Regions from separate parts of the Viridibacillus sp. FSL H8-0110 genome, predicted to be linked through region 2. Evidence: riboswitches for the same ligand, from Rfam matches in the RefSeq annotation. Region 2 holds a riboswitch; each other region holds the start of a gene.
The links. Region 2 has a riboswitch for S-adenosylmethionine ahead of metK (methionine adenosyltransferase). Riboswitches for the same ligand answer to the same signal wherever they lie in the genome.

Region 1 (10,724 bases), 2.0 Mb from region 2:
GCATTCCATATTTCTTCTTTCGTGTTTTTATAATCAAAAGCCTGTTGCATATGAATTGCCTCCTTGTTGCGGAAAGTTTTTTTGTATATTTCTATTATGCGACTGATTTTAATGCATTTGAACTGACAAATGTCACGTGTATCGTGTGACAAAAGCTAGTAAAATAGAATAAATAGCTAACGGTTTACAATGACCTTGCTTTAAATTTATAATAAGAACAATGAAATAAAGGATGTGTCAATGTGAGACGAATTCATATAGTAACGGATTCAACAGCGGATTTAACAAAAGAAGAAATTGAAAAACACGAAATACATATCGTTCCACTATCAATTCATATTGAAGGTCAAACATATACTGATGGTGTCGATATTACTCCAATCGAATTCCTTGATCAAATGAGTAAAGCGAAGGAATTACCAAAAAGTTCTCAACCTGCTGCAGGTGTATTTAAAGAATTATTTGATGAACTAGGAAAAGATGGCGACGAGATTATTGCAATCATGATGACTGGCGGTATGAGTGGTACTGTAAAATCAGCAGAAGCTGCTGCAAGTATGACGGATTCAAAAGTAACCGTTATTGATTCACGTTTTACTTCATTTGGCTTAGGGTTCCAAGTACTTGAAGCTTGCCAATTAGCTGACCAAGGTAAATCAGTTGAAGAAATCGTTGAAAGATTAAATATAGTTCGTGAAAATACAAATTTATACGTCGTTGTTGACGTTTTAGATAATTTAATTAAAGGTGGCCGTATTGGTAAAGGGAAAGGTATGATTGGTTCTTTACTTAATATTAAACCAATTGCTTCACTTGAAGGTGGAGCATACAACCCAGTGGCAAAAGTACGAAGCCATAAACAAGTAGTTAAATATTTATTTAATCAGTTTAAAGAAGATACACAAGGGAAAGTTATAAAAGGAGTGGGTCTTTCGCATGCTGAAGGGTTAGCAATGGCAGAGCCACTTAAAAAACAACTTGAAGAATCAGGTTATATGGATACGAAATTTGCCTATACTTCACCAATTATTAGTACACATACAGGCCCAGGTGCAATTGGCTTTATGTACTATACCGATTAATATGATGAGCAGGGGATGATTTCATTCCCTGCTTTCTTTCATTAGACGTACTTAACGAAAGGAAGAAATGGAACGTGAAGAAATTAATAATTTTCATGCTTGCACTTCTTTTATTAAGTGCTTGCAGCAAAGAAATAAAAATGCCAGTTATTGAAGAAGTCATCCCTAAAGACATTATTTACGTTGCTTTAGGTGATTCTTTAACAGAAGGTGTTGGCGATGAGTTAAATCAGCAAGGTTATGTCGGTAGATTATCGGATCAGATGCTTGGCTGGGAAGGCGTTAAATACGTCGAAGTTGAAAATACAGCAAAAAAAGGTCGACGAAGTGATCAACTCGTAGCACAGCTTGAGAGCGGTAAAATTGACGAACAATTAAAAAAAGCTGATTTTATATCGCTCACTATGGGTGGAAATGACTTGATGAAAATTGTCAGACGTGATTTGATGAATTTAAATAAAGAAGCATTTGATTCGGAACGCATCGAATTTCAAAAACGTTATGGTAAAATTATGGAGTTAATTCGAAAAAAAAATAAATCTGCGCCCATAATTTTAATAAGCGTTTATAATCCTCTTTCTATCTTTACGAAGGAAAAATCGGACCTAAATACGATTTTGTATGAATGGAATACAGATATTCAAGATTTTGCAGAGGCAGATAAAAATGCATGTTTTGTAAATGTAGAGGATTTATTCGATTCGAACGAGAATATGGTTTATCATACGGACTTTTTCCATCCTAATGCAAGAGGCTACGATGAAATGACGGATCGCATAATAGGGTCAATCAAGTCATGCGGTTTAAAAAAATTAACCAACGGGGAAATGGACTTCAAGGAGTGATGTGACGGTGAATAAGTGGAAAATAGCTTTTTTCTTTTTAACTGCATTAATGTTATCAGTAATGATTGGATTGTTTGTGTTCATTACGAAACCGGCAACTGATGCGCCAATACCAGAAACAACAGCAATGCCTGAAGGTAGTAAACTATCAGTTCAAACAACACCAGCGGATTTTGAAGCCATTGCAAACAAGTACATTCAGGACGCGATGAAAGCTAAATCCATCCCTGTACATATGTACATCAATGAAGAAGTGTCTTTAGTAAGTGAGCTTAGTGTTTTTGGTATGGAGCTGCCTATTACGATGAAATTTGATCCAACAATTGATGAAGAAGGCAATCTTATATTAAAACAAACAAATGTAGAAGTTGGAATGTTGAATATCCCTCCAAGCACGGCATTGAAATTATTAAATGACTCAGTAGATTTACCTTCTTGGATGGTTATTCGTCCAAACAAAGAGGAAGTATATATGGGTTTAACAGAAATAGAAGTACTTTCAGGTTCTCGCATGCAAGCAAAAGAATTTAATTTAAAAGAAGGTAAGATTATACTGGAAGTAACAGTACCCGTTCAAGAATAGGAGGAGTAGCACATGGCATTAGCAACATTTGCAGGTGGATGCTTTTGGTGTATGGTAAAACCATTCGATCAGCAAGAGGGCATTGAGTCCGTCATATCTGGTTACACTGGGGGACATACAGAAAATCCGACTTATGAGGAAGTTTGTAGTGAAACAACGGGACATTTTGAAGCTGTACAAATTACTTTTGACCCAGCGATTTATTCTTATGAAAAGTTAGTTGATCTTTACTGGACTTTAATCGATCCAACAGATGCTGGTGGTCAATTTTATGACCGTGGACAGTCTTATATGACAGCCATTTTCTACCATGATGAAGATCAGCGTAACAAAGCTGAAGCATCAAAAAAGGCATTACAAGAATCAGGTAAATTTAAAGCTCCAATCGCTGTACAAATTCTACCAGCAACAACGTTTTACCCAGCAGAAACTTATCATCAACATTATTACAAAAAGAATCCAGCACATTACGAGCGCTATTCAATTGGCTCAGGACGAGTTACATTCCAACAACAGCATTGGGGGACAAAATCATGAACAAAGAAGAAAAGTTGAAAACATTAACACCGATGCAATATCATGTCACGCAAGAGCATGGGACAGAGCCACCATTCCAAAACGAATATGATAGTCATTTTGAAGAAGGTCTATACGTTGATATCGTATCTGGGGAACCCTTATTTCACTCAAAAGACAAATTCAATGCAGGTTGCGGATGGCCAAGCTTTAGCAAGCCGGTGGAAGGTGCTAGTATACAAGAAAACTTCGATACAAGCTTTGGTATGCGTCGCACTGAAGTGCGTAGTGGAGAAGCTGATTCACATTTAGGACATGTTTTCCCAGATGGTCCTCAGCCAACAGGGTTACGTTATTGTATTAACTCTGCTGCCTTGAAATTTATACCTAAAGATAAATTACAAGAAGAAGGCTATGGTGAATATTTAAAATATTTTGATTGAAAATGAAAAAGGCAATCCACATTTTGTGGGTTGCCTTTTTTTGTGTAGAACTCAGAGAATAGACTACAAAGTGTAGTTTACTACTGAATTAAATATAAAGAGAGCGACAAACAATATTATGGTTGTTATGCTCATTGGAAGATCGGGATGTAAATTTATTAAGTATTTATTCGTGCGTCAATAGTTCTCTAGAGGTTCTTTTGAATTTTCATTGCTTTTATGATATAAGATTACGGTGATCAGTATAATTCCAGCTGCTATCCAGATGGAAGTTTTTCCTAGATACGTACTAAAGAAGGTCCCAATTAAAGCACCACTTATAAAGGAAAGAATAATAGCAGTAAAACCATTAAATTTCCGCATCGATTCTGAATCATGTTTCACGAATGCAGCATAAGAAGCTTGAGCTGCGGTTCTTAGATTCCCTGTTGTTATGGTTGAATTGTAACTCCATTTTTCCAGTTTGTTGAAGGTGGCAATTTGTAAGGAAGACACAAACGCAATGCACATGGTGATAAGCATATTTGGCACACTAGTAGGTAACCATCCGACTATAAATAAAATCGCGAATTCCAAAAGTAAAACAGCTCGTTTGTGGCTAGTATGTTTATCTTTTATATATTCTGCTACCAAGACTCCAGCTATAAAAGCCAAAAAGGGCGGTATATTAAGAATGGCACCGTTATATTCCGTACTTGCAGCTCTCACCGCAAATAATACCATATTCCCTGTTTGTGCCGTCGCAAACACTGCGTCCCTCGTAATATACGTATAAGCATCTAAAAATCCTCCAACTAAAGCTAATATCATGCCCATAATCAATGAATTAGGTGATAAAGCGAGTAAGTTTTTCGTTTTATTTCCCATTTGGTTTATCTCCTTATCAAAGATGTCCTGTTTTCCCAATATGAAAATTCGTTTTCTTTTTTTGTAAAAGAAAAGTCGCATGAATAATTATAGCTTTACCTCACAATTTTCATTTATTCTGTTTCAGAAATATTTTCGATTTAACTGCTGAGTACCATTGCAGACGATCTAAGTTTTTCAATAGGAAGCTTTTTCTGATGAAACTATAGCTGAATTTTGGAATTACTGTAATGAATAAACTGCATTTAAATAGAAAAAAACGCTCCACCAAGTTAGTGGAGCGACTCATACAATCATCTATTTATTGCCTACAACAGTAAGTTCTTTCGCTTTTACAAATGCTTGCTCAAAATCAGCAATTAAATCGTCGATATTTTCAAGGCCTACAGAGAAGCGTAAAAGACCGTCTGTAATACCACGTTTTTCGCGTTCCTCTTTAGGAATAGCTGCGTGACTCATTGTGGCTGGATATGAGAGAATTGATTCTACGCCACCAAGACTAACTGCGAAAATCGGAATTTGAACATGTTCAACAAACGCTTTAGTGATTTCGCGATTAGGTAATTTAAATGATAATACAGCTCCAGCACTTTTTGCCTGTTTTGCATGGATGTCATGACCTGGATGCGATTTCAAGCCAGGGAAATGAACTTCTTCTACTAATTCGTGAGCTTCTAAATAATTTGCAAGTTTTGATGCGGATGCTGTCGATTGTGTTAAACGTGCATTTAACGTTTTAATACCTTGAATTAATGAGAAGGAGTCTTGTGCGCCTAAAATGGCACCGAATGAGTTTTGCATGAAGTAGATTCGGTTACCAAGCTCTACGTCCTTTGTTACCGCAAGCCCTGCAATAATATCGCTATGTCCTCCTAAAAACTTAGTGGCACTGTGTAACACTACATCTACACCAAGGTCTAATGGACGTTGGTATAAAGGTGTCATAAATGTGTTATCTAAAAATGTTAGAGCACCATTTGCCTTTGCAATAGCTACAACCCCTTCAATATCTGTAATACCTAGAAGCGGGTTAGCTGGAGTTTCTATATATAACACCTTTGTATTTGGACGTATAGCCGCTTCTACTGATGTTAAATCAGAGAAGTCAGCAAATGTATGCTCAACGCCAAATTTCGTTAACACTTGTGTCACAAAACGGTATGTTCCACCGTACACTTCAGATGTCACAACAATATGGTCGCCAGCTTCTAATATCATAAATGCAGACGCGATGGCCGCAATACCGGAAGAGAATGCAAATCCGCGTGCCCCTCCTTCAAGTTCAGCAATCGTTTTCTCTAATGCATCACGAGTTGGATTACCAGAGCGACTATAATCATATGGACCAAACGAATCGAAATGCTCTTGATCAAAAGTAGATGATAAATATATTGGAACATTAACTGCACCTGTTTTTTGCTCGTAATCACCGCGAGTAGAAGCAGTGATTAAACTTGTTTCAATGTTTTCATTAATTGAACTCATATGATGACACCTCTTTTTCTAAGATAGAAAAAACTTGTTGTAAATCCGCGATTAAATCTTCTGCTTCCTCAATACCAACTGAGAAACGAAGTAAGGAGTCATCAACACCGCGAGCAATTCGTTCTGCTTCAGGAATATCCGCATGTGTTTGTGTAGTAGGATATGTGATAAAGCTTTCAACACCACCCAGGCTTTCAGCGAAGACGATTAACTTCAAGTTTTCTAAAAACTTACCAACCCATTCACCTTTTTGTAAACGGAAGGAAATCATTCCACCTTTACCAGCAAACAGAACGTCTTTTACTAAAGGTTCTTGTTCTAAATAAGCCGCGATGTGCTTAGCATTTTCAGTATGTTGTTTCATGCGAAGGTGTAATGTTTTTAATCCACGTAGCAGTAACCATGAGTCAATTGGAGCAAGCGTTGCACCTGCAGCATTATGGTTTGTGAATAGTTTTTCGCTAAGCTCTTTACCCTTACTTACAACAAGACCCGCTAGAACATCATTATGACCACCGATGTATTTAGTTGCACTATGTATAACAATATCCGCACCTAGCTCGATTGGGCGTTGATAGTAAGGTGTTAAGAAAGTATTATCAACAATTAATAATAAACTATGCTTTCTTGCAAGCTTAGCATAAAGTTCAATATCAAACTCCTGCATTAATGGATTGGTTGGTGTTTCAATGAAAATAGCACGTGTATTTTCATTTATTAAACCTTCAACCTCTGATACAGAAGAGAATTTTGCATAATGAGATTTGATTGCATATTGTTCTTGGTATTGACCGAGTAAACGGTATGTACCACCGTAGATATCCTCAGGTAAAATAATTTCGTCACCCGATTTAAATAGGGATAGAACTAATTGAACAGCTGCCATCCCGCTACTACAGGCGAAGCCAGCGTCTCCAGATTCTAATTTAGCAAAACCTTCTTCTAAAACGGTACGTGTTGGATTTTTTGTACGTGTATAGTCATAACCAGTTGATTGGCCAAGCCCATCATGAGTATAGGCGGTAGAAAGATAGATTGGTGTGTTCACAGCACCTGTTTTGGAATCGGTATGATTTCCCAGCTGAACTAATTGTGTCGCAATGTTTTTGTTTGTCATCATGTCATCATCCTTTATAAAAAAGTAAAAGGCCCTCTAAGGAAGAGGGCCTTCAAAATATGAAGTCAATCTCCTTATCTACAAGACTACGTCTACTGGAATTAGCACCTTGCCGCATTTAGGGTGGTTGCTGAGATATCGACGGGCCAAGTCCCTCCATCTCTCTTGATAAGTAAATATATTCAATTGTTTGAAAGTTAATAATAATGAAATTTTACCATGTGAATATGATAATATCAACCTTATTATGAAGCAAATCTAATTTGAAAAGTTTATAAATTTCTATAAGTGGTACAATTTTTATATGAATATGCTATTATTGCATAGTTGAATTGGAAGGTGACAAGATGAATTTAAATGACATAGCTGTTAATCAGTTATTACTAGAATTTAAATTTGAAGAAGCTCAAATGATGCTAGAGCAAGCAGTAATGGAAAAGAGAGATATACAATCGCTCCATAACTTAGCATGTTTTTATATAAGAGACACAGAAGAATATTATAAAACTTTACCCCTTTTAGCTGAAGCAATTGAAAAACAGCCAAAGCATTATTTTCCTTTTGCTTTACTAGGTGAAATTTATTTGCGAATGGAAAAATACATTTCAGCCATCAGGATTTTAGAATATGCATTAAAAATGAAAGATACTGAAGTAGTCCATGCGAACTTAGCAGCAGCATATTTTAATATGAACAATTTTGAAAAGGCAGCAGAACATTATAAAAAGTCCGCAACTGATGGCGATTTTTTGAAATATGCGGAAATGGTTTCATACTTACAGTTAGATGATCACGATTCTGTACTTAAAACACTGAGAAAAGTTAATGAAAATGATGAAAATTATATGGGTGGAGTAAACGTGGCTGAACTTTTTGCTCAAATCAACTATTTTGATGAAGCAATCCCGTTATTTGAAATGGGATGGAGAGAAATAGTTAGATCATATGAATGGGTAGAACATTATGTCTACTCACTCATTCAATTAGGTAGAGTAGAAGAAACCGCAGATATTATAGACCAGATGAAGACAGAAACGACTGATGAAATTGTAGAAAGCAAAGTAAGGGCGATGGATGGAGAATTCATAGAGGGGAATATTGAAGAAACCATTATGGACTTGCAACATACAAATGAAAAATATAATACACTGATTGGTCGTATTTTGAATGGCTACCGTCCTAAAATTTTCTTCGAGCCATATTATGTTTCTCAATGTTATCTTTACGGATGCAAAGTACATGGTAATAAAACGTATGATGAATATGTAAATATGTAAGTGGCCGAGAGAAATGATAATATCTCTGGCCATTTTTGTTTATATAGAGCCTATAACTGAAGTGTATTCATTAATATTACTATAAAAGGTTGTCTTGAAAAGGTGTAGGGTAGGAGGGATATAGTATGAACTTAGTAAATTTTTATAAAGCGAAATCAATAGTGGGAAATAAAAAAACTTGCAATCTCATTAGAGTTTGCAAGTCATTTAGTGGAAAAGTTATACTTTGAATTCCCCAACCACTTTTCGTAACTCATCTGCCTGATGAGATAGTTCAATCGCTGATGCTGTAATTTCTTGCATTGAAGCAGAGCCTTCTTCTGCAGAAGCTGCTGAACGCTCTGTACTCATAGCTGTATTTTCAGCAATTTGATTTACTTCTATAAAGGATACAGCCACTTCTTGGCTATAGCTTAAAGTTTGCTCAATTTGAACTACCATTTTGTTAATAATGGCTACAGTTTCGTTTGTTTGTTTAATAATTTTATCTAAGGAAGCATTTGTTTCATTTGTCACTTCAACACCGCGTATGACGTTTTGTACACCATCATGGTTTTGTGAGACAATAGCTTGTACTTCTGATTGAATTGACGAAACAATCCCGGTTACTTCACGTGCTGCTTTTTGAGATTGCTCTGCTAACTTTCGAACCTCATTTGCAACGACAGCGAATCCTTTACCATGCTCACCAGCTCTGGCAGCTTCAATGGCTGCATTAAGGGCAAGTAAGTTTGTTTGTTCCGAGATTTCAGTAATTGTACGAATAATGGAAGTAATTTCGGATGATTTCTTACCAAGTGCTTCAACGGTTTCTGTCGTATTGGCCATAGTTTCTTCTATTAACATCATAACATTTGATGACTGTTCGACAGTTTTTCCACCAAGCTCAGCAGCGACTTTCATCTGATCTGTTGCTGTTTTCACATGTTCTGCATCTGTACTTAAATAACGAGCCGCCTCTTCTAATAAATTCATCTTTTGAACTGCGTTATTCATCCGTAGCATTGTTTGTTCGCTACCTTCAGCGATTTCGCCTGTTGAATCAGCAATTGATTGAATAATATTCGAATTTTCATCTGCTGAAGCCATTAATTGTTGGCCACTGGCTGAGACGTTCTCCGCTAGTGTACTCACACGTTTTACTAATGCCGAAATGGATGTGATTAACACATTTGTACTATTTGCGATTTCTGCAAATTCATCTTTTGTCTTGACTTTAACCCGTTTTGTCAAGTCACCATTAGCTTGTGCGATATCTAGAATAGATGTATTAATTGCAGCTGTATTACGTTTAATTGAACGGAACAGGATAGTACCAGTTATTATAGTTAAAATAATAGATGATATTGTTAAAATTAAGAAAATTATCATTGCGATTTCTGTTTGTTGTTCAAGTGATTTGATTTGCTCGTTGTTTTTCTTGGTTAGTACGTCATTAATCATTTCAATATGCACATCTATATAACTCATAGCTGTCTTGCCATTTCCAGCGAGAACAAGTTTTTGAGCATTTTCAAGGCCTGAATTTTGGCGTGTATCTATCAGTCGCTTCGAATACTGAATATAATTGTCATAAAATTGGTCAATGGAAGTAATTCGATCTAGCTCTTCTTTACGATCAGAGAATATTTTTTGTAAATCTAATAAATTTGCTTCAATTCGGTCTTTATCTTGACTATACTGTCTTAAGAAATTATCTTTTCCTGTAATAATATAACTTTGTTCAGAGTTTGACAGTTTCGCAATATCCGCAGCTAAACTATTTACTTTCATCTGCTCTACTAGATTTTTCCCTGTGAACACCTTTAATTCATTTTGGAGGTTAGACATATTTGAATAGGAAACAACAAGCATTGCTGATAGAATAATGATGAGTATAAAGAAGTTAATAATGATACGGCCACGAATCATTTTGAAAAAGTTCGATTGAATAGGTCCATGAACTTCAATGTTTTTTTTCTTCTTTTTCATTTTGAAAAATGAAGCTTTTGAAACTGATGACTTGTTAGTGCTTTGATTATCACTTCTCTTAACAATTTCACTACTTCTTTTTGATTTTTTAACCAATTTGTCACCAACTTTCCATATTTCTATTGAATAATGTTCATTTTACTTCTTTGTGAAAGAATATTCTATACTTTTCGAAAAATAAATCATTACTATGTAACTATTAGGAGGGAGATATTTATGAATCATTCGTTCTACAGTTATGTTCAATCATTTCGTGGTGGTGGAAAATATGATGAGAAATCTACGTTTGCAGAAGCGGCTTTTCACGATCATAGCTTTCCTAAACAATCAACAGATTTTCATCTACTTTCGAGATATGTCGAAGAAAAAGCAGATGAAGAAATGAGTGCGCGCGTTTTTGATGAGCTTTGGTATTTATATGAGTTAAAATATAAATAAAATAAGTAATAATTTAATAAAAATTGGATATATTGAAAAATGTAAGTTTTTTATAGCTTATTTAAGATAATAATTGTCAGAGGTCAGACTTTCTTGGTAC
Region 2 (10,724 bases):
CAACAATCGAAGCAGTCTCTGACTTACTAGACCTATTACATGTGGGCGGTATGATTATTCTCGTTGTTTACCATGGGCATGAAGGTGGCAAGGATGAACGCGATAAATTATTAGCTTATGTTAGTGACTTACCACAGAAATATGTTCATGTTTTACGTTATGAATTTATCAACCAAAAAAATGATCCTCCTTTTATCATTGCTCTAGAGAAAATGAAGGACCTACCATAAACTATTTACTACAATACAAGACTTCTATTACCGTTTATAAAGGTGATGGAAGTCTTTTTTATACCTTCCACCTTATTACCTACAAAAAATACATGAATAAAAGCCATTGCACATAGTGATACTGATAATATTCTATTTTTATAAGGAGAATCAGTATGCCAAAAATTCATGCAGTTAGTACATATAATCCACCCTTTACATTAGTACAAACTCAGGCTGAACATTTTGTTCGCACTCTTTTTTCAAAAAAAATAACTCAACTGGAACGCTATTTACGTGTTTTTGAAAATGGTGAAATTCTTAATCGCCATCTTACTATGCCAATTGATTGGTATAAACAAGACCACGATTTCGCCGAACGTAACCGGCTATACATTGAATACGCTGTCTCTTTTGGCGTTACTGCTATTGAGCGCTGTTTAGAAAAGGCTGGAGGTGTGAGTACGAAGGATATTGATGCCATTGTATTCATCTCTAGTACAGGCATTTCCACACCAAGTATTGATGCTCGAATTATGAACAAACTCCCTTTTTCTGAACATGTTGTACGGATTCCTATTTGGGGACTAGGTTGTGGAGGTGGTGCCGCAGGAATTAGTCGGGCTAATGATTACTGTATTGCCCACCCTGCTTCAAAAGTTTTAGTACTATGTGTGGAGCTTTGTAGTCTTACTTTCCAAGCGAATGATTTAACTAAAAGTAACCTTATAGGCACGTCGCTTTTCGGAGATGGTGTCGCTTGTGCGCTCGTTTGTGGGGATGCTGTCATGGCATCATCTCGCCAGCCACTACCCGCTATTAAAGCTACTGCTTCCAAATGGCTTCCGAACTCAGAGGATGTCATGGGATGGGCTGTTGAAAATACAGGCTTTCATGTCATATTCGCCAAAAGTATTCCTAGTGTTATCGAAAATTGGCTAGCCCCTTTTGTAGAAGAATTTTTAAAAGCTAACAAAATAGGGCTTTCGAACATCAATCATTTTGTAGCACATCCGGGCGGAAAGAAAGTATTGGCTGCTTATGAAACAGCTCTACGAATAGATTCGCAATTGCTTATACCAAGTAAAACCGTATTACAAGATCATGGCAATATGTCTTCTCCAACTGTTTTATATGTATTAGAAAAAACAATGACAGAGTATGCTAATAAAGGAGATGTTGGCTTAATGGCTGCTTTAGGACCTGGTTTTAGTGGTGAACTATTACTCTTGGAATGGAAGTGATGAATTGCTGTTTTCTATCGTCTTCATACTAATTTGTTTACAGCGCTTAGGTGAATTAATGGTTGCACGATCAAATGAGCGCTACCAAAAAACACAGGGAGCTATTGAGGCTGGTCAGGGACACTACCCACTCATGGTGATAATGCATACGCTCTTTTTATGCAGCCTACTTTTTGAATACTTATGGCTTAAACCTACACTGAGCCCACTTTGGCCATATCTACTAATAGCCTTCATAACTCTTCAATTTGCACGTGTTTGGGCTATTCAATCACTTGGTCGTTTTTGGAATACAAAAATCATTATTTTACCCGGAGCTAAACTAGTAAAGCAAGGGCCGTATAAATGGATGCCACATCCTAATTACGCAATTGTCGCTCTTGAAATCGCCATTATACCACTTATTTTCCAGGCATATTTTACTGCTATTATTTTTACATTACTTAATTATGGCATGATGCTTATACGTATTCCGATAGAAGAAGAAGCACTTTCACAATATAGCAATCACACATCTAATAAACCTGATAAAATTTCTAATTAAAATAAATAACCTCTACATAGCTAAATTTGCTAAGTAGAGGTTATTTTTATAGTATTTCCTTTGCGATTAGTTCAAAGGACTTTAATTTGTCTTCAAAATTATAAGCAATCGTTACAAGCATCACTTCCTCAGCTTGGTATACTTCTGCTAAATTTTCAATCTGCTCTTTTACTTGTTGAGGATTTCCTACTACTAATCTTTTACGGAATTCTTCAATACTTTGCAAATCATAAATGGTATATGGATAATTCATAGCTGTTTCAATAGATGGTGTTCCAGCTGATGGCTTCCCTTGTACTAAACGTAGCATAGTCAGTTCCTTTGATGATGCAATTCGCTTAGCAACTTCTTCAGTCTCTGCACAAACAACAAAGACGGCAACTGCTTGCTTAGGCTGTTGCAAATATTGAGATGGTTTAAAGCGATCTCTATATGACTTAGCATATGATGGGCCACCATCACCATTAATAAATTGAGCGAACATATATGGTAATCCTTTTTCCGCAGCTAAAAATGCTGAATTAGCGCTTGAACCAAGCATCCAAACAGGTGGAGCACTATTGGTCACTGGTGTTGCTTTTAAGCCTTGGAATTGATGACCTTCTGGTACTGCATCATGCAAATACATAAGTAAATCATCAATCTGATTAGGGAACTGATTGACATCACGAAAATTCCCATCATGTAAAGCATGAGTTGCACGTGGCATTCCACCTGGTGCTCTTCCCATCCCTGCATCTATACGCCCTGGGTATAAGGCTTCTAATAACTTAAAATTCTCTGCAACTTTATACGCTGAGTAATGTGGTAGCATTACACCACCTGATCCAATGCGAATGCTCTTAGTTACTGACGCTAAATGAGATATTAATATTTCAGGCGATGAACCCGCTAAAGTTGTTGTATCATGATGTTCTGAAACCCAGAATCTTGAATATCCCCATTCTTCAGCCTTTTGCGCTAAAACAGTTGTTTGTCGCAATGCCTCGACAGCATTGGAACCTTCAGAAATGGGTGACTGGTCTAATATACTTAATCGAATGTCCAAAAAATCGCCTCCTAGCTAAAGATTACCGAATCTTATAAAATAACACCAATAAAAAGTACTAAGGGCATTTGAGGTACCTTTAGTGCTTTTTATTGTATGTAAACCTAAAAAAGCGCCTCTTAAGTCGTTGTCAGACTAAGAGACGCTCTACTATATTATAAAACTTTGACATTTTTATATGCATACATAATTTCATTATCGGACAAATCGAGTCAGATATCAGTTAAACTCTTATTTTCTTTCTTTATTTCTTTGTTCCCAAAACTCAGCATTTTTAATACCTAATTTAACGGGATCAAATTGAGGATCGATTCCCTGCTTTTTCTGCTCTTCATAATCTTTTAATGCTATTATAGACGGTTTCACCAAGAACAATAGTGCTATGATATTGACCCAAACCATTAGACCAAGACCAATGTCACCTAAAACCCAAGCTAAATCCGATGTTCGAACGGCACCATAGAAAGTAGTAGCAAGAATAATAATTTGCACGATGCGTATGCCGACTTTCTGCCGCTTCCCTTCAAACATATAAGCAATATTCGTTTCAGCAATGTAATAATAAGCCATTGTCGTTGTAAAAGCAAAGAAGAATAATGCAATGGCAACAAAGCCCGAGCCTACCCCAGCACCTGGGAATGCACTATCTACAGCTGCTTGCGTATAGGCTGTCCCTGCGATAACCCCTGGGGCATTTTCAACTAAATATTCACCTTTACCATCATCTAATTGGACATTATACATACCTGAGAATAGAATCATAAATGCTGTTGCAGTACAAACTAAAAATACAGCTAAGTATACAGAAGCCGTCTGTACTAGACCTTGTTTTACTGGGTGAGATATTTCAGCAGCAGCAGCTGGGTGAGGCCCTGTACCTTGTCCAGCTTCACTTGCATAAACACCACGTTTTACTCCCCATGCTATTGCAGCACCTATCATCCCACCAAAAGTAGAATCTAGACCAAACGCACTTCGAATTATTAAAGAAAGTACTTCAGGTACCTTCTCAATATTAATAACAATAATAATGGCTGCAACAAGAAGATACCCTAGTGCCATAAACGGTACGATAAAAGAAGCTACTGAAGCTATACGTTTTACGCCACCTAAAATAATAGCACCCAAAATAACACAAACGACTAAACCTGAAATCCAGTGTTCTATACCAAATGCAGTATACATCGAGTCAGCAATAGCATTTGACTGCACAGTTGGTTGTAAAAATGACATTGCTACAACTGCTGCTACCGCAAAAATCATTCCTAACCAACGCTTCCCTGTACTTTTCTCTATATAAAATGCAGGACCACCACGATAAACACCATTTCTTTTCTCTTTATATATTTGTGCTAAAGTTGATTCTACATAAGCGGTTGCAGATCCGATGAAGGCTATTACCCACATCCAGAAAATTGCACCCGGTCCACCAAATGCAATTGCAGTAGCAGTACCTGCAATATTCCCTGTCCCAACACGACCAGATAGTGCCATGGATAGTGCTTGAAAAGATGATACACCTGCTTCAGATTCTTTCCCACTGAAGATTTGTTTAAACATGTCTTTCAATAAACGGACTTGTACACCTTTTGTTAATATAGTAAATAATAATCCGACTAGTAGAATACCGTAGATCATCCACGGTCCCCATAAAATTTCATAAACACTGGTAATAATGGCTTCCATCTATTGTCCCCCATTGATCATAATAAGTTATTCCATGAATAATATATATTGCCAGTTTCTAATAAAGGAAAATTCATTCTATCGAAATAGCAATTGTTATGTATTATATATCAAAACAATAAAGTTTGGAATATCCCTTATGTGTTATATGACAATTGAAATCGGTTACAAATAAAAAAAGACGGAATTTTGTAAAATTCCGTCAAAATTTAAATGATGTATCCAACTGATTTTAATGTATTAAAGATAAAGCTCTCCATATAAGCATAAATATCTTCGCGTTCAGGTTCTTGGAACAAATCATGATAACAGGCTTTCCATTCCTTATACTGATACTCTGATAAACTTTGTTGAGAAAGCCATTTTTTACCATACGATACATCCGCTATTTTATCGTTGCCACCAGTCATTAATAAAATCGGGATATTTGGAAATACCGTTTGTTGTGATATTCCCTTCATGAAACCATGAAGTTCACGATACCAATTGACAGTTATGACATCATTATAGTAAATATCATCTTTTTCCTCTTTATAAAATTCATAGCTTCTCGTTAAGTGTTTAATATTGATTTCGTGATTGATTTTCAGATTGCCTGTCAGTTTACTTAGACCTGTTAAAGCATTTGATAACTTTGATGGTTGGTGTTTTAAATGCATCCAAGGTGATGTTATTATAATACCTGTACATTCGTATTTGAATTTTTCAACAACATGGATCCCTAATATAGCTCCTAAACCATGTCCCACAACAAATACAGGTAAGTTATATGTTAAAGCTGCTTGCATAAGTTGTTTAACAAATGTTTCGTAACTTTTAAACTCTTCACTATGCACACGTTTATGTCTACTCTCTTCACCATGTCCAGGTAAATCTCCTGAAATAACATGAATACCAGATGTTCTTAAATTTTCGATTAACCATGCATAACGACGATGATGTTCGTATGCACTATGTATAATTACAGCGACAGCTCTTGCTTGGCCATCCGTTTCCCATTTCCACATTACTATCTCACCTCATAAATTCCTACGTATATATTAACGTATTCTGACGATTTCAGTTCCATTCATAGCTTCCTTTTGTTACGATAATAATACATAATAACTTGAAATGAGGCGTTTTTCGATGATTTATCCATTTAGAGACAAAAAACCATCTATTGACCCATCCGTTTTTATCGGTGATAACGTAATTATCACTGGCGATGTTACTATTGGACCTGATTCATCTATTTTTTACAATACAGTTATTCGCGGAGATGTTTCACCTACGATTATCGGACGCAAAGTAAATATCCAAGATTTATGTTGTTTACATCAAAGTCCTGCATATCCACTTATTTTAGAAGACGATGTGACAATTGGACATCAAGTAACATTACATAGCTGTACTATAAAAAGAGGCGCTCTTGTAGGAATGGCTTCAATTATCCTAGATGGTGCTGAGATTGGCGAAGGTGCATTTATAGGTGCCGGTAGTCTCGTTTCGCAAGGTAAGAAAATTCCTCCAAACACATTAGCATTTGGACGCCCTGCAAAAGTTATTAGAGAGTTAACAGAGGAAGATAAAAAAGATATGGACCGTATTGTCAACGAGTATTACGAAAAAGGACAATATTATAAATCACTTCAAAAATAATTCAATCAAGATGCCTGAGTATCGTTTTTCAAACGAATTCTCAGGTTTTTTTAATCTCTTGCTATGAGTTTCTTCTATAATATAATAAAAAACATCCCGAACTACAATTGATTACTTAATAATCAACATGTAACTCGGGATATTTTATGTTATTGTAATTTTTCAGATTGAATTAAAGTCCAGCTTTTTCTTTTAAAACGGCAGCTTTATCTGTAGCTTCCCAAGGAACATTCAAATCTGTACGGCCGAAGTGACCATAAGCAGCTGTTTGTTTGTAGATAGGGCGACGTAAATCAAGCATTTTAATGATTCCAGCTGGGCGTAAATCAAATAATTCACGAACCCATTCAACTAAATTTGTTTCTTTTACTTTACCAGTACCGAAAGTATCGATTGCAATTGAAACCGGTTGTGCAACACCAATTGCATAAGCCAGTTGTACTTCACAACGCTCAGCAAGTTCAGCTGCTACGATATTTTTTGCAACATAACGCGCTGCATAAGCTGCAGAACGGTCAACCTTAGTCGCATCCTTACCAGAGAAAGCACCGCCACCATGACGAGCATATCCACCATAAGTATCTACGATAATTTTGCGTCCCGTTAAGCCTGCATCACCTTTTGGTCCACCTATTACAAAACGACCTGTTGGGTTGATGAAGTATTTTGTTTTCTCGTCTAGTAATTCAGTAGGTACAACTGGAGCAATTACACGTGCTTGTAAATCCTCTTTAATTTGCTCTAACGTTACTTCTGGATCATGTTGAGTTGAAATAACAATTGTATCCACACGAACTGGATGATTATTTTCATCATATTCGATTGTTACTTGTGTTTTACCATCTGGACGTAAATAAGGTAACTCGTTTGTTTTACGAACTTCAGTTAAACGTCTTGCTAATTTATGTGCCAAGCTAATAGGTAGAGGCATTAACTCAGGTGTCTCGTTACATGCATATCCAAACATTAAACCTTGGTCACCTGCACCAATTGCTTCAATATCTTCATCTGTCATTGAACCTTCGCGTGCTTCAAGTGCTTGGTCAACGCCCAATGCGATATCAGCTGATTGCTCACCGATTGCTGTTAAAACAGCTACGTTTTCGCCATCAAAGCCATATTTACCACGTGTATAACCGATTTCCATTACCGTTTCACGAACGATTTTAGGAATATCAACATAAGTTGATGTTGTAATTTCTCCTGCTACTAATACAAGACCAGTTGTAACTGTAGTTTCACACGCTACACGTGCATTCGGGTCTTTTGAAACGATTTCATCTAAAATGGCATCCGAAATTTGATCACAAATTTTATCTGGATGTCCTTCTGTTACACTCTCAGATGTAAACAGTCGACGGTTTGTCATTTGGTTTCCTCCTATTATCTGCGAGATTGCCTCGGAAATGATACGGTACTCATTACCCATGTTAGTTCTTTCCAGTAGGATTGAACGCCAAGCCGTTGCTGCCTTTAACACGAGGATTCTAGAAAGTGCCACTATATATAAATAGAACCGCATAAATTACACATACTTATAAAAAATTTAGGAATTGGTCTATTTTAAATAAAAAAACCCTTCCCCCCATTATTACTAATGAGTGGAAGGGAATAATTCATAAGCACCTTTCACTCTTATCGTTCAAGGATCAAATCCTTGCATCAGATTGAGCACCAGCGCATCACATAAAATCACAATGCAGGTTGCCGGGTTTCATAGGGCCTGACCCTCCACCAGCTCGGGATAAGAGTATCCGTTCAATTTCTCATATTAGAACATTATACCTTAGTTGTCAACACCTTTTTTATTTCTAAAAAAAAGTACAACTTTCATGAAAATTAAATGGTAATTAGTATAGATTATTTAACTAAATGTGTTATACTAATTTCCGAAATGAATTATAAATCCCCTCTAATACGAGGAATAATATAAAAAGGATGGTACGTAAAACGATGAATTCAGTAGAAATTACGAATGAACTGAAGGAATTATTGAAAGGTGATAATATTCTGGAACAACTTTCAGTACCACAATTAACAGAAAAAGCTACTTCACGCGGTGAGGCAATCCTAACTGTTGATGGTGCTGTAAGGGCAGTCACAGGAAAATATACAGGTCGTTCTCCTAAAGATAAATATATGGTTGAAGAAGATAGTTCGAAAGACAAAATTGATTGGGGTAAAGTAAACAGACCAATTTCGTCAGATATCTTCGACTCATTATACACTAAAGTAGTAAACTACTTAAAAGAAAAAGAAGAATTGTTTGTATTTAAAGGTTTTGCAGGTGCAGACCCATCATCTCGTTTAGCTATTCGTGTAGTAAATGAATACGCTTGGCATAACTTATTTGCACACCAATTATTCATTCGTCCTACTGAAGAGGAGTTAGAAACTCATGAAGCTGACTTCACAATCGTTTCTGCTCCAACTTTCAAAGCGGATCCAGCAGTAGACGGTACTGACTCAGAAACTTTCATTATCGTTTCGCTTGAAAAACGTATCATCCTAATTGGTGGAACTGAATACGCAGGAGAAATGAAAAAATCAATTTTCGGTATCATGAATTACTTATTACCACAACAAGGTATTCTTTCAATGCACTGTTCAGCAAACGTTGGTGAAGCAGGCGATGTAGCATTGTTCTTCGGATTATCTGGAACTGGTAAAACAACGTTATCTGCAGATGCAGATCGTAAACTAATCGGTGATGATGAACATGGTTGGTCTGACAACGGTGTATTCAATATCGAAGGCGGTTGCTACGCTAAAACTATCAACCTTTCTAAAGAGAAAGAACCTGAAATTTACAATGCAATTAGTTTTGGTACTGTATTAGAAAACGTAGTAGTGGATGAGGAAACACGCATACCTAACTATGATGATGTTTCGCTAACAGAAAATACTCGTGTTGCTTACCCAATCCAAAATATCGAAAATATTGTTGATCCATCTGTTGCAGGCCATCCTAAAACAATCATCTTCTTAACTGCAGATGCTTTTGGTGTATTGCCTCCAATCAGTAAGTTATCAAAAGAACAAGCAATGTATCACTTCTTAAGTGGTTTCACATCTAAACTAGCAGGTACTGAACGTGGTGTTACTTCACCTGAACCAGTATTCTCAACATGCTTCGGTTCTCCATTCCTACCACTTCCAGCAACAGTTTATGCTGAGATGTTAGGTAACAAAATCGACGAACACGAAGTAAACGTTTTCTTAGTAAACACTGGTTGGACTGGTGGCGAGTACGGTGTTGGTAACCGTATGAAACTTTCTTACACTCGTACAATGGTTCGCGCTGCAATCGATGGTAAACTAAATAACGTCTTTACTGAAAAAGATGCTATCTTCGGTTTAGAAATGCCTGTAGCAATTGAAGGTGTCCCAACTGAAGTATTAAATCCACGTAACGCTTGGGAAGATAAAGAAGCTTATGATCAAAAAGCTTCTGCACTTGCTAACATGTTCCGCGAAAACTTCAAAAAATTCGGTGTTGTTTCAGAAGATATCGTGAAAAACGGCGGTCCTATCGCTTAAATCAATCGAACAAATTAGAAAAGACCACTCTCTGAGTGGTCTTTTTATTTTACAATATATACAAATTGTTAAGACCGTTGATTTCCACTACGGTGGACGCTTTCCTCGGGCGGGCTCAAAGCTGCTTCGTCGCTACGCTCCAATCAACTTATTCAACATCATCATCATAAAATACCGCCTCTGTATGAGGATTAGAAAATTGTTGTATCACTTCTTCAGATTGTGCTCCTGTGACCTTATTAAAGCGTACCTCAAAGCCATAATCCCTAACCTCTATTCTGCCTTTCCCATTTTCATCGTAAAAGCGCATAGAGAACCATTTTAATTTCCCCTCTTTATTAGCAGCATGATTATTAAAAAATGCACGATTAGCATCTGTTAGAGGAATTCTTTGAATTTTTATTAGACCTTCATCTTTAGAGACATCCGATATTTTTTCCAACTCTTCAATGACACCATTTTCTTCTTGCCAACTTTGAATCTCTACTTCTACACACTCTTTTACAAATACATCGCAAAGAATTTGCCAAAATAGATATGTTTCCTCAAAACTTGCTCCCACTTTCAATTTTTCCGGGTCGACTGTTATTTTTACATAACCTAGCATTAGTTCACCCCTTTTGGAGTTTCATCCAATTACATGCGCTCTTAACTATTTTGTGATTGACTGCACTAGGGAAAAAATGTGTAAAGTCATTATAATACCATGTTTCAACATGCTTATTAAATGCCTTTAAGCTTTCTTCAAGCAATAATGCATGATGCATTCCAACGTTTTCATCTTTTTTACCATGAATAATTAATATTGGTGC
Region 3 (10,724 bases), 1.5 Mb from region 2:
AGCTCGAGTAGCACAAAAGAAAGGCCAAAAAGAGCGAGTGAGTTAAAAGAAGAGCTGAATAGGTTAAAAGAGAGCCATAATAGCACAAAAGGAAGCCCAAAAAGAGCGAGAGGTTGAAAGAAAAGCTGAGTGTTTTATATCACAAGAAAAATTCCCATCACCTTCACCACAAAAAAACCGCAAAAGGTATTACCCTATTGCGGTCAAAAGCTATTATGCGTGCACTACTGATAATGTAGCAAGTCGTTCAACAGCCTCAGCTATTAATTCTTCATTTTGAACAAGTGCTAAGCGTACATAACCAGCTCCAGCATCACCGAAGATGATACCTGGTACCATGACTACGCCTGTTTCTTTAATTGCGTGATATACAAAGTCGATATCGTTCATTTCTTGATTTGGGTATTTAGCCCAGACGAACATACCACCCTTTGAAGGTGTTACGTTCCAGCCAATTTTAGTTAAACCATCCATTAAAATATGGTGGCGTTTTGAGAATGTAGCACGAAGACGATCTGTTATTTCTTCAGCATTGTCTAATGCAACAATACCAGCTTCTTGGATTGGCTCAAAAGTTCCGTAATCCAAATTAGATTTTAGTTCTTGGATAATTGAGATCATCTCAGCATTTCCTGCTATGTAGGCAATACGTGCACCAGCTAAACTAAAGCTTTTAGAAAGAGAGTTGATTTCCATGCCGACTTCTTTAGCTCCTGGTGTAGCAAGGAAGCTTGATGGACGGTCGCCTTCAAAATAGAATTCTGAATAGGCAGCATCATGTAAAATAATGACATTATATTTACGGCCAAATGCAACTGCTTTAGCGAAAAATGCTTCGTTAGGCATTGCAGGAACTGGATTTCCTGGTAAGTTAAGAATCATCAGTTTTGCCTTTTCAGCAACCTCTACAGGAATTGCATCGAAATCTGGTAAGTAATTATTTTCTTCTAATAAAGGCATATAGTAAGGAATAGCTTCTGCAAGATGAATACCGGCATCAAAGGCTACGTAGGCTGGGTTCGTCGTTAGTACATAGTCACCTTTATTACAGAAGGCCATCGGTAAATGGACCAGTCCTTCTTGTGAACCCATTGTTTGAATAATTTCCGTATTAGGATCTAAATCTACATTAGTACGACGTTTGTAATAACGGGCTACCGCTTCGTAGAATCGTTTCGTACCACTTAGTGTATAACCATATGAGCTGGCTAATGCACTACGCTCAGACAATACTTTACGTACTTTTTCGTCTGGTGGAAGATCCGGGCTTCCTAAGCTTAAATCGATTAATTTAACGCCTTCAGCTGCTTTCGCATTGGCCGCCGCTTTCAAATCACCGAATATTGCTTTTGGAAACATAGCCATTTTTTTTGATTTTTCGATTTTCACATGCAAGCACTCCTTAGTTGCAAAAGTAATTTTAAGAAATATTTTAACATACTAAAGCTATTATGTAACAGATAAACTTTAGTAATTTCATATTATTTGATAAATATTCTCTGAATGTTCAATGTTTATAAATGTTTTAAGATTAAAAAAAGAGATTTTAGTTCATCTTCACTAGTGAAATATATTAATACAAGTGATATTTATATTGGCTTGCCTCTAAAAATGATCTATATATTACTACTATATGGTAGCTTTAATTATGTAAATATACAAAATGTAACAATCGAATTGTTGTTTGGGGTTATAGTAAATAAATCATCTATCATTTTTAGAGTGAAGATTCCGAGTTCTAATAAATAGATTTTGTAACAGTTTATGATACAGATTCGGACTAGAATAGTCATAAAGTAGGTATATCATCAATTGAATCTGTCTCAACAGTATCAAAAAAATTGGCAAACTTTAGTGAGGATTTAGTTAACTCTGTAAAAAGTTCAAAATAAAAATTTTATGGTAAATCAAATGTCTTATAGTAGGCATTTGATTTTTTTGTGGAAAATTGTATGTATTTTCAAAATAAACTATTATAAAGTTGGTTTTTACTATGGAAGTGTTGCAAACCTTATTAAATTTTCAAAAAAACTATAACATGATGCTTTTTCTTAGTGTTTTACCTTCATTGATATAGAAATGTTTAAAAAATAAATATACTTAACTTAGATTTCATCATAAAAGAAGAAATATGTTCATATATTTCTTAAAGAAAAGACCGTGAAAAATAAGGTTTAGAATGAACTTGACGCAAATTTTTATCTTCTATGAAATATTTTATTTTCGATAAAAATGGAATGTGTATTCTAAATCAATTAATAGAATCAATACATTTGTTATAAGTGTAGTTCGAAATTGATGGTAAAAAAGGAGGTTTGATATGCATATAAATGTAATGTATAGACCTAGGTTTTATGCTAAATATGGAAAGAGACTATTAGATGTAGTTGTTTCTAGTATTCTTTTGCCTATTATTGTACTTATGATGCTAATAATTGCTATTGCATTACTAATTGTATCTGGAAGACCTATTTTCTTTACACAAGAGAGAACGGGATTAAATTACTCAAACTTTCAAATTTGGAAGTTCAGGACGATGCGTAATGATCTTAGTAAGAAGTGTAAAGTGACTGACTGGGAAGGTGGGGTCCCCGAACAGTTTGTTTTTAAGAACTCACAGGATACGAGGATGACAGGTATAGGGAAGTTACTAAGAAAACTGAGCTTAGATGAACTACCACAAATTATTAATGTTTTAAAAGGTGAAATGAGTCTAGTAGGACCAAGACCTGAAGTACCTGAAATTACAGCTTATTATAATGTAGAACAGGCTAAAAGATTGAATATGAAACCAGGAATTACAGGATTGGCGCAAATAAATGGACGTTCTAATATTCCTCATGGAAGAAAAATAAATTATGACATTGATTACGTAGAGAATTGCTCTTTACTACTCGATATCAAAATATTAATTCGCACTATTCGTGTGGTTTTTAGTCGAGAAGGAGCTTATTGATATGTAATTCAAGTTATATTTCATCTATATAAATGGCCATGTATTGCGAGCAAGTCGAAAAATAATGAAGTTTGATCATCCAGTAAACTGACATGTGAAGCCAAAAATGATGGAGTAAAAAGAAATAATAGCTTATTTCACTTATACATAATAGATTCTTAGAAGGTTTTTAGTATTTGTAACTGTATTACAGGCAGTAATGTTTGACTGTTAACAGCGGCTATTAATTCCATATTAAAAACCAGATAATTGCAGCAAAGTATTTGTGTAATCATAAGCATTCGTTAATGGTGGTTTCAAGGTAAATAAATTGGTCATATGGAGAACAGTTTCATTAATCAGCGTATATTGGCAAACACAAAGATCAAAGAAAGGTGAGTTAATGAAAATTGTTCAAATAATCACGAAATTAGATACAACTGGCGGAGCTCAAACACATGTACTTGCTCTCACAAAACAACTTGCTTTAGATGGACATGAAGTAACAATACTCACTTCAAAAGGAGAACTCATTTTTAAGCCGTTAAATGAAAAGAATATAAGCATTATTCAACTTCAAAATTTAAAATGGGCTATTCACCTTGTAGCTGATATTCGTGCATTTTTTGAAATACGTTCCATATTACGTCGTATTAATCCAGATGTAGTAGCTCTTCATTCATCAAAAGCGGGTGTAGTTGGTAGGTTAGCAGCTTTTTCTTTAAATATACCAACTGTCTTTACTGCACATGGTTGGGCATTTACTGAAGGAGTAAAACCAATAAAACGTTGGATTTATCAACAAATCGAGAGGGCATTTGCGAGAAAAACGACTAGAATTATTACTGTTTCAAATTATGATTACGCACTTGCTATCAAAAAAAAAGTTGGCAAAAAAGAAAAAATGACGACGATTCATAATGGTATTCAGAATAGTAATAAACATAGCTTTCCTCAAAATAAAATATCAAAAATCGTTATGGTAGCAAGATTTGAGCAACCTAAGCGTCAAGATCTTTTGATTGAAGTTCTTTCCTCAATGAAAGAAAATGAGTGGCAGCTAGTTTTCATAGGTGATGGAAAAGAGATGGAAGCTGCAAAAACGTTAACGCTACAAAATGGTATCGACCACCGCGTTACATTTCTAGGTTCTCGTGATGATATAGAAACACAACTACAACAGGCTGACATCTTTGTCCTTTTGTCTAATTTTGAAGGACTACCTATTTCTATCTTGGAGGCAATGAGAGCTCAGTTACCAGTTATCGCTTCGAATGTAGGGGGTGTACAAGAACTCATTATCGATAATGAAACAGGGTATATAGTAAATCATGATATACAAGTTATTAAAGACAAGTTGATTCAATTACTAGAGAATAGCGACTTAAGGCTGCAACTTGGTCATGCAGGTTGCCGTTATTTTGAAGATAGATTCTCATTTCATTCTATGTATGACAAAACAGTGAGTCAGTATTTACAGGCTCAAAATGAAAAGAAACAGATAATAGATGTAACAATACTTGATCATCACTAAGTTTTTATTAGCAATTCTCTAGATTTTTAAATTTAGACAAGTTACAAACGGATTTGTATTAAAGGAGGCGATTATCCTAAAGACATCTCGTTCTAGGAGGAAGAATGTAATAAGTAATTCAAAGAAGTTAAGAAATGGAGAGAAGCATTGAACATTCTAGTAACTGGTGGAGCAGGATATATTGGCTCACATATATGTATCGAGTTAATCCAAGCTGGTCATGAAATCATTATTGTAGATAATTTTATTAATAGTAATAAAGAAGTAATCAATCGTATGCAAGCAATCACAAAGAAAAAAATAACATGTCTCTCCGTAGATATTAGTCATAAAGAAGATTTAGAAAAGGTGTTTCAAAACTATTCAATCGATAGCGTCATTCATTTAGCAGGTTCCAAATCTGTTTCAGAATCCCTCCACAATCCAATTAAATACTACTTGCAGAATTTGGTAAGCACAATCCAGTTAGTCGAACTAATGAATAAGTATAAAGTACGTCAACTCGTTTTCAGTTCATCAGCAACTGTCTATGGCACCCCAGAACAATGTCCTATCCCTGAAACTGCAACCTTAAATACAACGAATCCCTATGGAACAACAAAGCTAGCTGTTGAAAAATTCTTATATGAATTTGCACAATCCAATCATTCTTTTTCCATTGTTTCATTACGATATTTTAATCCAATTGGAGCACATGAAAGTGGCATGATAGGAGAAGATCCTTTTTCCGTTCCGAATAATTTGATGCCTTATATTACGCAAGTGGCAACGGGTAAATTACCTTTTTTAAATATATATGGAAATGACTATCCAACGCTTGATGGAACCGGTATTCGTGATTATATTCACGTAGTAGACTTGGCAAAAGGTCATGTAAAAGCGTTAGAAAGTTTAAAAGGAAAGTATGGATGGAGAGTATTTAATCTAGGTACTGGTGAAGGATATAGCGTCCTACAAGTTGTAAAAACATTTGAATATGTCTCAGGTATTCCAATTAAATACCTAATAAGTGATCGACGTGAAGGTGATGTTACCATTAGCTATGCAGATGCGACAAAAGCAAAACAACAACTGAATTGGGTAGCAGAAAAAACTTTGGAAGATATGTGTCGAGATGCTTGGAGATGGCAAAGGAATAATCCAAATGGTTATAAGGTAAGGAATGTAGCAGAAAATCAGTTGTTATATATAACTGATTTGTAATTGTTGCATAAAAATGGAATATGATTTATACTGTATTAAACATACTGAATTACCCTGTTTTAAAATACTTTTCTAAAGCCCTATAGGAAAACTATGAGGGCTTATTTCCTATGGTTAAATTGACAGAAATGTTTGCTTATCTGACAATTTAATGATAGGATTAAATCAATTACATATTCTTATCAAGAGAAGCAGAGGGATAAGGCCCTGTGAAGCTTCAGCAACCTCTGATTTAATCAGAAAGGTGCTAAGTCCTACAAGACAAAAGTCTTGGAAGATAAGAAACGAGCGTGTTAAGTTAGCCCTCATTCTTATCCTTAGAATGAGGGCTTTTTATATGCGTGTACATAATAGACAAAAAGGAGAGAAATAGCTATGCCAATTAATATTCCGAAAAACCTTCCAGCAACGGAATTACTAAAAGAGGAAAAAATCTTCGTAATGGAAGAGGACCGTTCAAAAAGCCAAAATATTCGTCCTTTAAATATATTAATTTTGAATTTAATGCCAGAAAAAGAGAAAACTGAGCTTCAATTATTACGTCTACTTGGTAATACACCTCTACAAGTAAACGTAACGTTTTTAAATACTGCAACGTATGTTTCAAAAAATGTTAGTAAAACACATTTAGAATCATTTTATACGACGTTTGAACATGTTAAGCACCGACGCTTTGACGGCATGATTATAACGGGTGCACCGATTGAATTAATGGAGTTTGAAGATGTTGATTTTTGGAAAGAAATCGTCAGTATTATGGATTGGACTAAAACAAATGTCACTTCTGTGTTACATATCTGTTGGGGTGCACAAGCAGCACTTTATCATCATTATGGTATTGGGAAATTCCCACTTGCGAAGAAATGCTCAGGAATTTATGATCATACAATCAAAGATCCAACTGTAAAGCTTGTTCGAGGTTTTAATGATATATTCACTGCACCACACTCACGGAATACATCTGTATCTATTGAAGAAGTTGAAGCTCATCCAAAGCTCAAACTACTTTCAGCCTCTGATGATGCTGGAGTATTTATTGTCATGTCAGAAGATGAAAAGCACATCATGATAACTGGGCATTTAGAATACGATGCTCATACTTTGGCAGACGAATATTCACGTGACGTTGCAAAAGGGTTGAATATAGAAGTTCCTCAAAATTATTTTCCAAATGATGATCCAGCAAAACAGCCATATAATACTTGGCGTTCACATACGCATTTATTGTTCTCTAACTGGCTGAACTACTATGTGTACCAAGAAACACCATTTGAGTGGGAATAATATAAATAAATGCTCTATTCTATTAGTAAAATAGCATAGGGCATTTTCTTTTTTTGTAGATACTCTTTATAAGTAAAGACCATTTTCTATTAAAATCTAAAGGTGAGCACCAACAAAGCATACTTTATGCTATTATAAATATAGTTTATCTCGAAGGGAAGACAATTAATGAACTCACCTTTTACATTTATTCATACAGAACCAAAAAATATGGATCCATCTAAAAAATACCCAGCCATTTTCTTATTACATGGAATGGGGAGTAATGAGCAAGATTTACCTGGATTAGTAGCTGAATTTAAAGATAGTTGTCATATTTTTAGTTTGCGTGGCCCTATTACACATAAACCTGGTTATGCCTTCTTTACAATTCAAGATATAGGGGAACCAGATCGTCCAGTTTTTGATAAAGTAGTTCATTTTATCCGAGAATTTATAGATGAAGCTTCTTTCGTTTATAATATTGATGTAGAGAAAGTTGTATTAATGGGCTTCAGCCAAGGAGCTATTTTAGCACAGTCACTAGCATTTGTTTTAGGCGATAAGTTGACAGCAGTTGTCGCTTTAAGTGGTTATATTCCTGATTTTGTGAAAAACGAATATCATAAACAATCAGTGGAACATATGCCAATTTTCATCTCTCATGGTGAATATGATTATGTTCTACCGCATCAATGGGGTCTTGAAAGTAAGGACTTCTTTGAGTCATTAGGTGCAGCTGTCACGTTTAAGAGCTATCCAGACGGACATGGTGTTACACCAGCTAATCACTTAGACTTAGTCACTTTCTTAAAAGAACAAATTTCTTAACTATATTTTAAATGCTACGAGAAAAATTATGTACTGACATAGAAAAATGAGACAAATAAAAACACCTTTCGTTGAAAAATTGGGTATCCTACTTCTAAAAATCAACGTGGAGGTGTTTTTTCTATGGGGACAAGAACCAGTTATCTAGAATAAATGAAAATGAAGGCAATTAAGATGAAATTAGCTGAGATTCCTGTAAAGCATGTATTTGAAGAAACAGCCAGCTGCCATTACAATCTCATCAACTGACTGTTTGCTTTTGATAAAAAGATGAAAAGTTTATAATCCTGCCTTTAATTCAGAGTCCAATAGAAGATCTAGGTCCTTGAACCGTCAAATTGAAAAGTATTAATGATATTTCATAGGGTGTTTGTTTCATACCACTATCTAACCATTGTTGAATAACTACTAAATGAGCAGAAGTTGGACCAAGAATGACATTCATGAAGTCGGAATTTTCTTTTATATATTCAAATAATTCTATTAAAAAAGGTGCTGGCTGATTTGTAGTATAAAAAAAAGCGGATACTAAATAGAAAAAACCACTTTAGAACAAGCAAAAAATTAAATAGAAGAAAAATAAACAAAGCCATGGTAAAAAGTCGCTCGTGGCTTTGTTTATTTCTATATTAATTGTAAATAGTAATAACTATAATATTATCGTATGAATAAATATTGATTAAGTATAAACCTCGGTAGTCTATATAGATAAGATCAAAATCCAGCGTCTAAGAGAAAATAAAAACCATACTAGAAAAATACTAGTATGGTTTAAGAATAATAATTGTTACTTTACTGTTATGTCTGCCTTAAATTGTTGAAATAATTGCTCCCTATTTCGAGGGAAGGGGACATCAATTGCTAACATGCCGTTTTGCAGTAATTGCTCTGCCGTTTCAAATACCCATGGCTTCTCAAGATGAGCTTTTGAAAGTAAGTTAGGTTGTTTAAAAACGGAGACAGGATCACCATGATATAGAATTTGTCCATCACTCATGACAATGATCTCATCAGCCCATTCATATGCAAAATGCACATCATGTGTCGATAAAATAATAGTTTTATGCGGTTTATGAATCGTATTTAAAAGTGACATGATTTGTTTAGAATAATATGCATCGAGACCTGCAGATGGTTCATCTAATATTAAGACATCGGGATTCATTGCTAAAACTCCAGCAATAGCAACACGTTTTTTCTGTCCTAAACTTAAAAAATGAATTGGTTTTTGTTGTAGGGCGATAACTTCAGTTTCTTGCATCGCCCAGTCAATTTGTTCAACTACTTTTTCTTTAGACCAGCCAAGATTAATTGGACCAAACGAGATATCCTGTTTTACAGTGCCAGAAAATAATTGAGAATCTGGATCTTGAAATACGATGCCTACTTGCTCTCGTAACTGTAATAAAGATTTGCGCCCATACTCCATCCGTTCTCCTTTAAAATATATCTCACCTGAAGTGGGTTGCAATATCCCATTTAAATGCTGAAATAATGTAGATTTACCAGCTCCGTTATTACCGAGTAGTGCAATTTTCTTACCTTTTTTTATTGAAAGAGAAAGCTCGTTTAATGCAATCGTCCCATCTTGATAGCTATGTGTAAGATGTTGTATGTCAAAAAAAAGCTCATCCATTTAGACTTCCTCCAAACTGAATATAAACAGAGACAATGCTAAAAGAAATGAGTCCAATTAATACCCAGTTTCTTTTAGAAAATGAATACTCACCCTCTAATAATTTTATATCTTCCGTATAGCACCGAGAATTCATTGCAATTATTAATTCTTTAGAACGTTGAAATACATGGACAAATAAAGTGGAAACAAGTAAACCTAATGAGTGGATACTTTGTTTCACAGTAAAATAACCAAGACGAGAATTTTGTGCTTGATGAATTTTAAGTGATGTTTCTAAAAAAACGAAAATGAAGCGATATGTTATTTCAGTTAATTCGATTAATAATGCTGGTACTTTCAGCTTACGTAATACATGTAAAATATCATGGATGGGTGTAGTCAATGTTAAGAAATATAAGCAACTAATACTACTTAGCACTGTAAAAAATAATTGGATTGCTGTCTCTACACTATTTTCTGTAATAAAAATATGAAATCCTAAAAATTCAGTTGTCCAAAGTGAAGAGGGGCTTAAGCTATGATTGCTTGAAACTGAAATTAATATTGTAAGCATACTCGATAATAGGAAAAAACTAGGCACTAATAATAACTTGAAATAATATTTAAAAGGAATTTTCGCACCTAAAATTGTAAAAGCACTCATCACAGTGAATGTGATGAGTGATACAAGTGTATCTTTCACAGTTAACGAAAATAACATCAGAAAAAAGGTGAATACCATTTTTTCTATTGGATGAATATGCTGCCAACGATTCATATAAGCATATTTATCAATAAGAAGCATCTTATATTTGACCCTCTTTGTTATTCACATTATCTTTGCGTTTGTATTTACCTCTTGTTAGACCAACAAAGTAACCGATAAAACCAGCACCAATGGCTGCTTGAAGGCAGAATAATAGACTTTCGATTTCACCACTTGGTGGCTCCCAAATACTTGAGAACCAAGGCTCATACGAAGCATTAATTTCGCCAATGGCAGCTTCAGCTTCACCATCAGCTCCTCCAAATTCAGCCCCTTTTTGAATGAAAAGAGGGAAAATAGCAAGAATGACAACGATTGAGATTAGTATTAAATTCTTTTTCATCGTTGTTCAGCTCCTTTTGTGAAGACGCGAAGTGCTTTTAGCTCAGCTACGTTGTATTTTTTTAAGAAATTCATAATGACCACAGTTAAAATACCTTCAGAAATAGCTAAAGGAATTTGCGTTAAAGCAAAAATACTACTAAATTTAGTGAAAGAGGCAGAGATTCCACCGATTTCAGAAGGGAATGCAAGTGCTAATTGAATAGAAGTGACAAGGTAAGTACCAAGATCA

Region 1: linked by a shared signal. The riboswitch ahead of MHH98_RS14430 (methionine biosynthesis PLP-dependent protein) and the one ahead of metK (methionine adenosyltransferase) in region 2 are both predicted to bind S-adenosylmethionine.
Region 3: linked by a shared signal. The riboswitch ahead of metA (homoserine O-acetyltransferase MetA) and the one ahead of metK (methionine adenosyltransferase) in region 2 are both predicted to bind S-adenosylmethionine.

Annotation. Positions count from the first base shown of each region.
Region 1 is NZ_JBBOPJ010000001.1:2,881,846-2,892,569, reverse strand. Features, by position in the region: gene trhA (PAQR family membrane homeostasis protein TrhA) at 1-50, opposite strand, end outside; gene MHH98_RS14465 (DegV family protein) at 243-1,082, shown strand; gene MHH98_RS14460 (GDSL-type esterase/lipase family protein) at 1,157-1,927, shown strand; gene MHH98_RS14455 (YpmS family protein) at 1,935-2,510, shown strand; gene msrA (peptide-methionine (S)-S-oxide reductase MsrA) at 2,523-3,047, shown strand; gene msrB (peptide-methionine (R)-S-oxide reductase MsrB) at 3,044-3,469, shown strand; gene MHH98_RS14440 (YoaK family protein) at 3,647-4,336, opposite strand; gene MHH98_RS14435 (aminotransferase class I/II-fold pyridoxal phosphate-dependent enzyme) at 4,634-5,812, opposite strand; gene MHH98_RS14430 (methionine biosynthesis PLP-dependent protein) at 5,808-6,938, opposite strand; SAM riboswitch class I at 7,010-7,113, opposite strand; gene MHH98_RS14425 (tetratricopeptide repeat protein) at 7,286-8,215, shown strand; gene MHH98_RS14420 (methyl-accepting chemotaxis protein) at 8,435-10,282, opposite strand; gene MHH98_RS14415 (YozE family protein) at 10,403-10,624, shown strand.
Region 2 is NZ_JBBOPJ010000001.1:883,294-894,017, reverse strand. Features, by position in the region: gene MHH98_RS04505 (tRNA (mnm(5)s(2)U34)-methyltransferase) at 1-230, shown strand, start outside; gene MHH98_RS04500 (type III polyketide synthase) at 386-1,453, shown strand; gene MHH98_RS04495 (isoprenylcysteine carboxyl methyltransferase family protein) at 1,422-1,997, shown strand; gene MHH98_RS04490 (LLM class flavin-dependent oxidoreductase) at 2,044-3,045, opposite strand; gene MHH98_RS04485 (alanine/glycine:cation symporter family protein) at 3,277-4,731, opposite strand; gene MHH98_RS04480 (alpha/beta hydrolase) at 4,941-5,738, opposite strand; gene MHH98_RS04475 (gamma carbonic anhydrase) at 5,860-6,372, shown strand; gene metK (methionine adenosyltransferase) at 6,545-7,741, opposite strand; SAM riboswitch class I at 8,005-8,123, opposite strand; gene pckA (phosphoenolpyruvate carboxykinase (ATP)) at 8,326-9,912, shown strand; gene MHH98_RS04460 (hypothetical protein) at 10,061-10,519, opposite strand; gene MHH98_RS04455 (alpha/beta hydrolase family protein) at 10,524-10,724, opposite strand, start outside.
Region 3 is NZ_JBBOPJ010000001.1:2,361,681-2,372,404, reverse strand. Features, by position in the region: gene MHH98_RS11835 (aminotransferase class I/II-fold pyridoxal phosphate-dependent enzyme) at 214-1,389, opposite strand; gene MHH98_RS11830 (sugar transferase) at 2,321-2,956, shown strand; gene MHH98_RS11825 (glycosyltransferase family 4 protein) at 3,339-4,469, shown strand; gene galE (UDP-glucose 4-epimerase GalE) at 4,617-5,672, shown strand; SAM riboswitch class I at 5,849-5,956, shown strand; gene metA (homoserine O-acetyltransferase MetA) at 6,048-6,956, shown strand; gene MHH98_RS11810 (alpha/beta hydrolase) at 7,125-7,766, shown strand; gene MHH98_RS11805 (energy-coupling factor ABC transporter ATP-binding protein) at 8,554-9,402, opposite strand; gene cbiQ (cobalt ECF transporter T component CbiQ) at 9,395-10,189, opposite strand; gene MHH98_RS11795 (energy-coupling factor ABC transporter substrate-binding protein) at 10,191-10,493, opposite strand; gene MHH98_RS11790 (energy-coupling factor ABC transporter permease) at 10,490-10,724, opposite strand, start outside.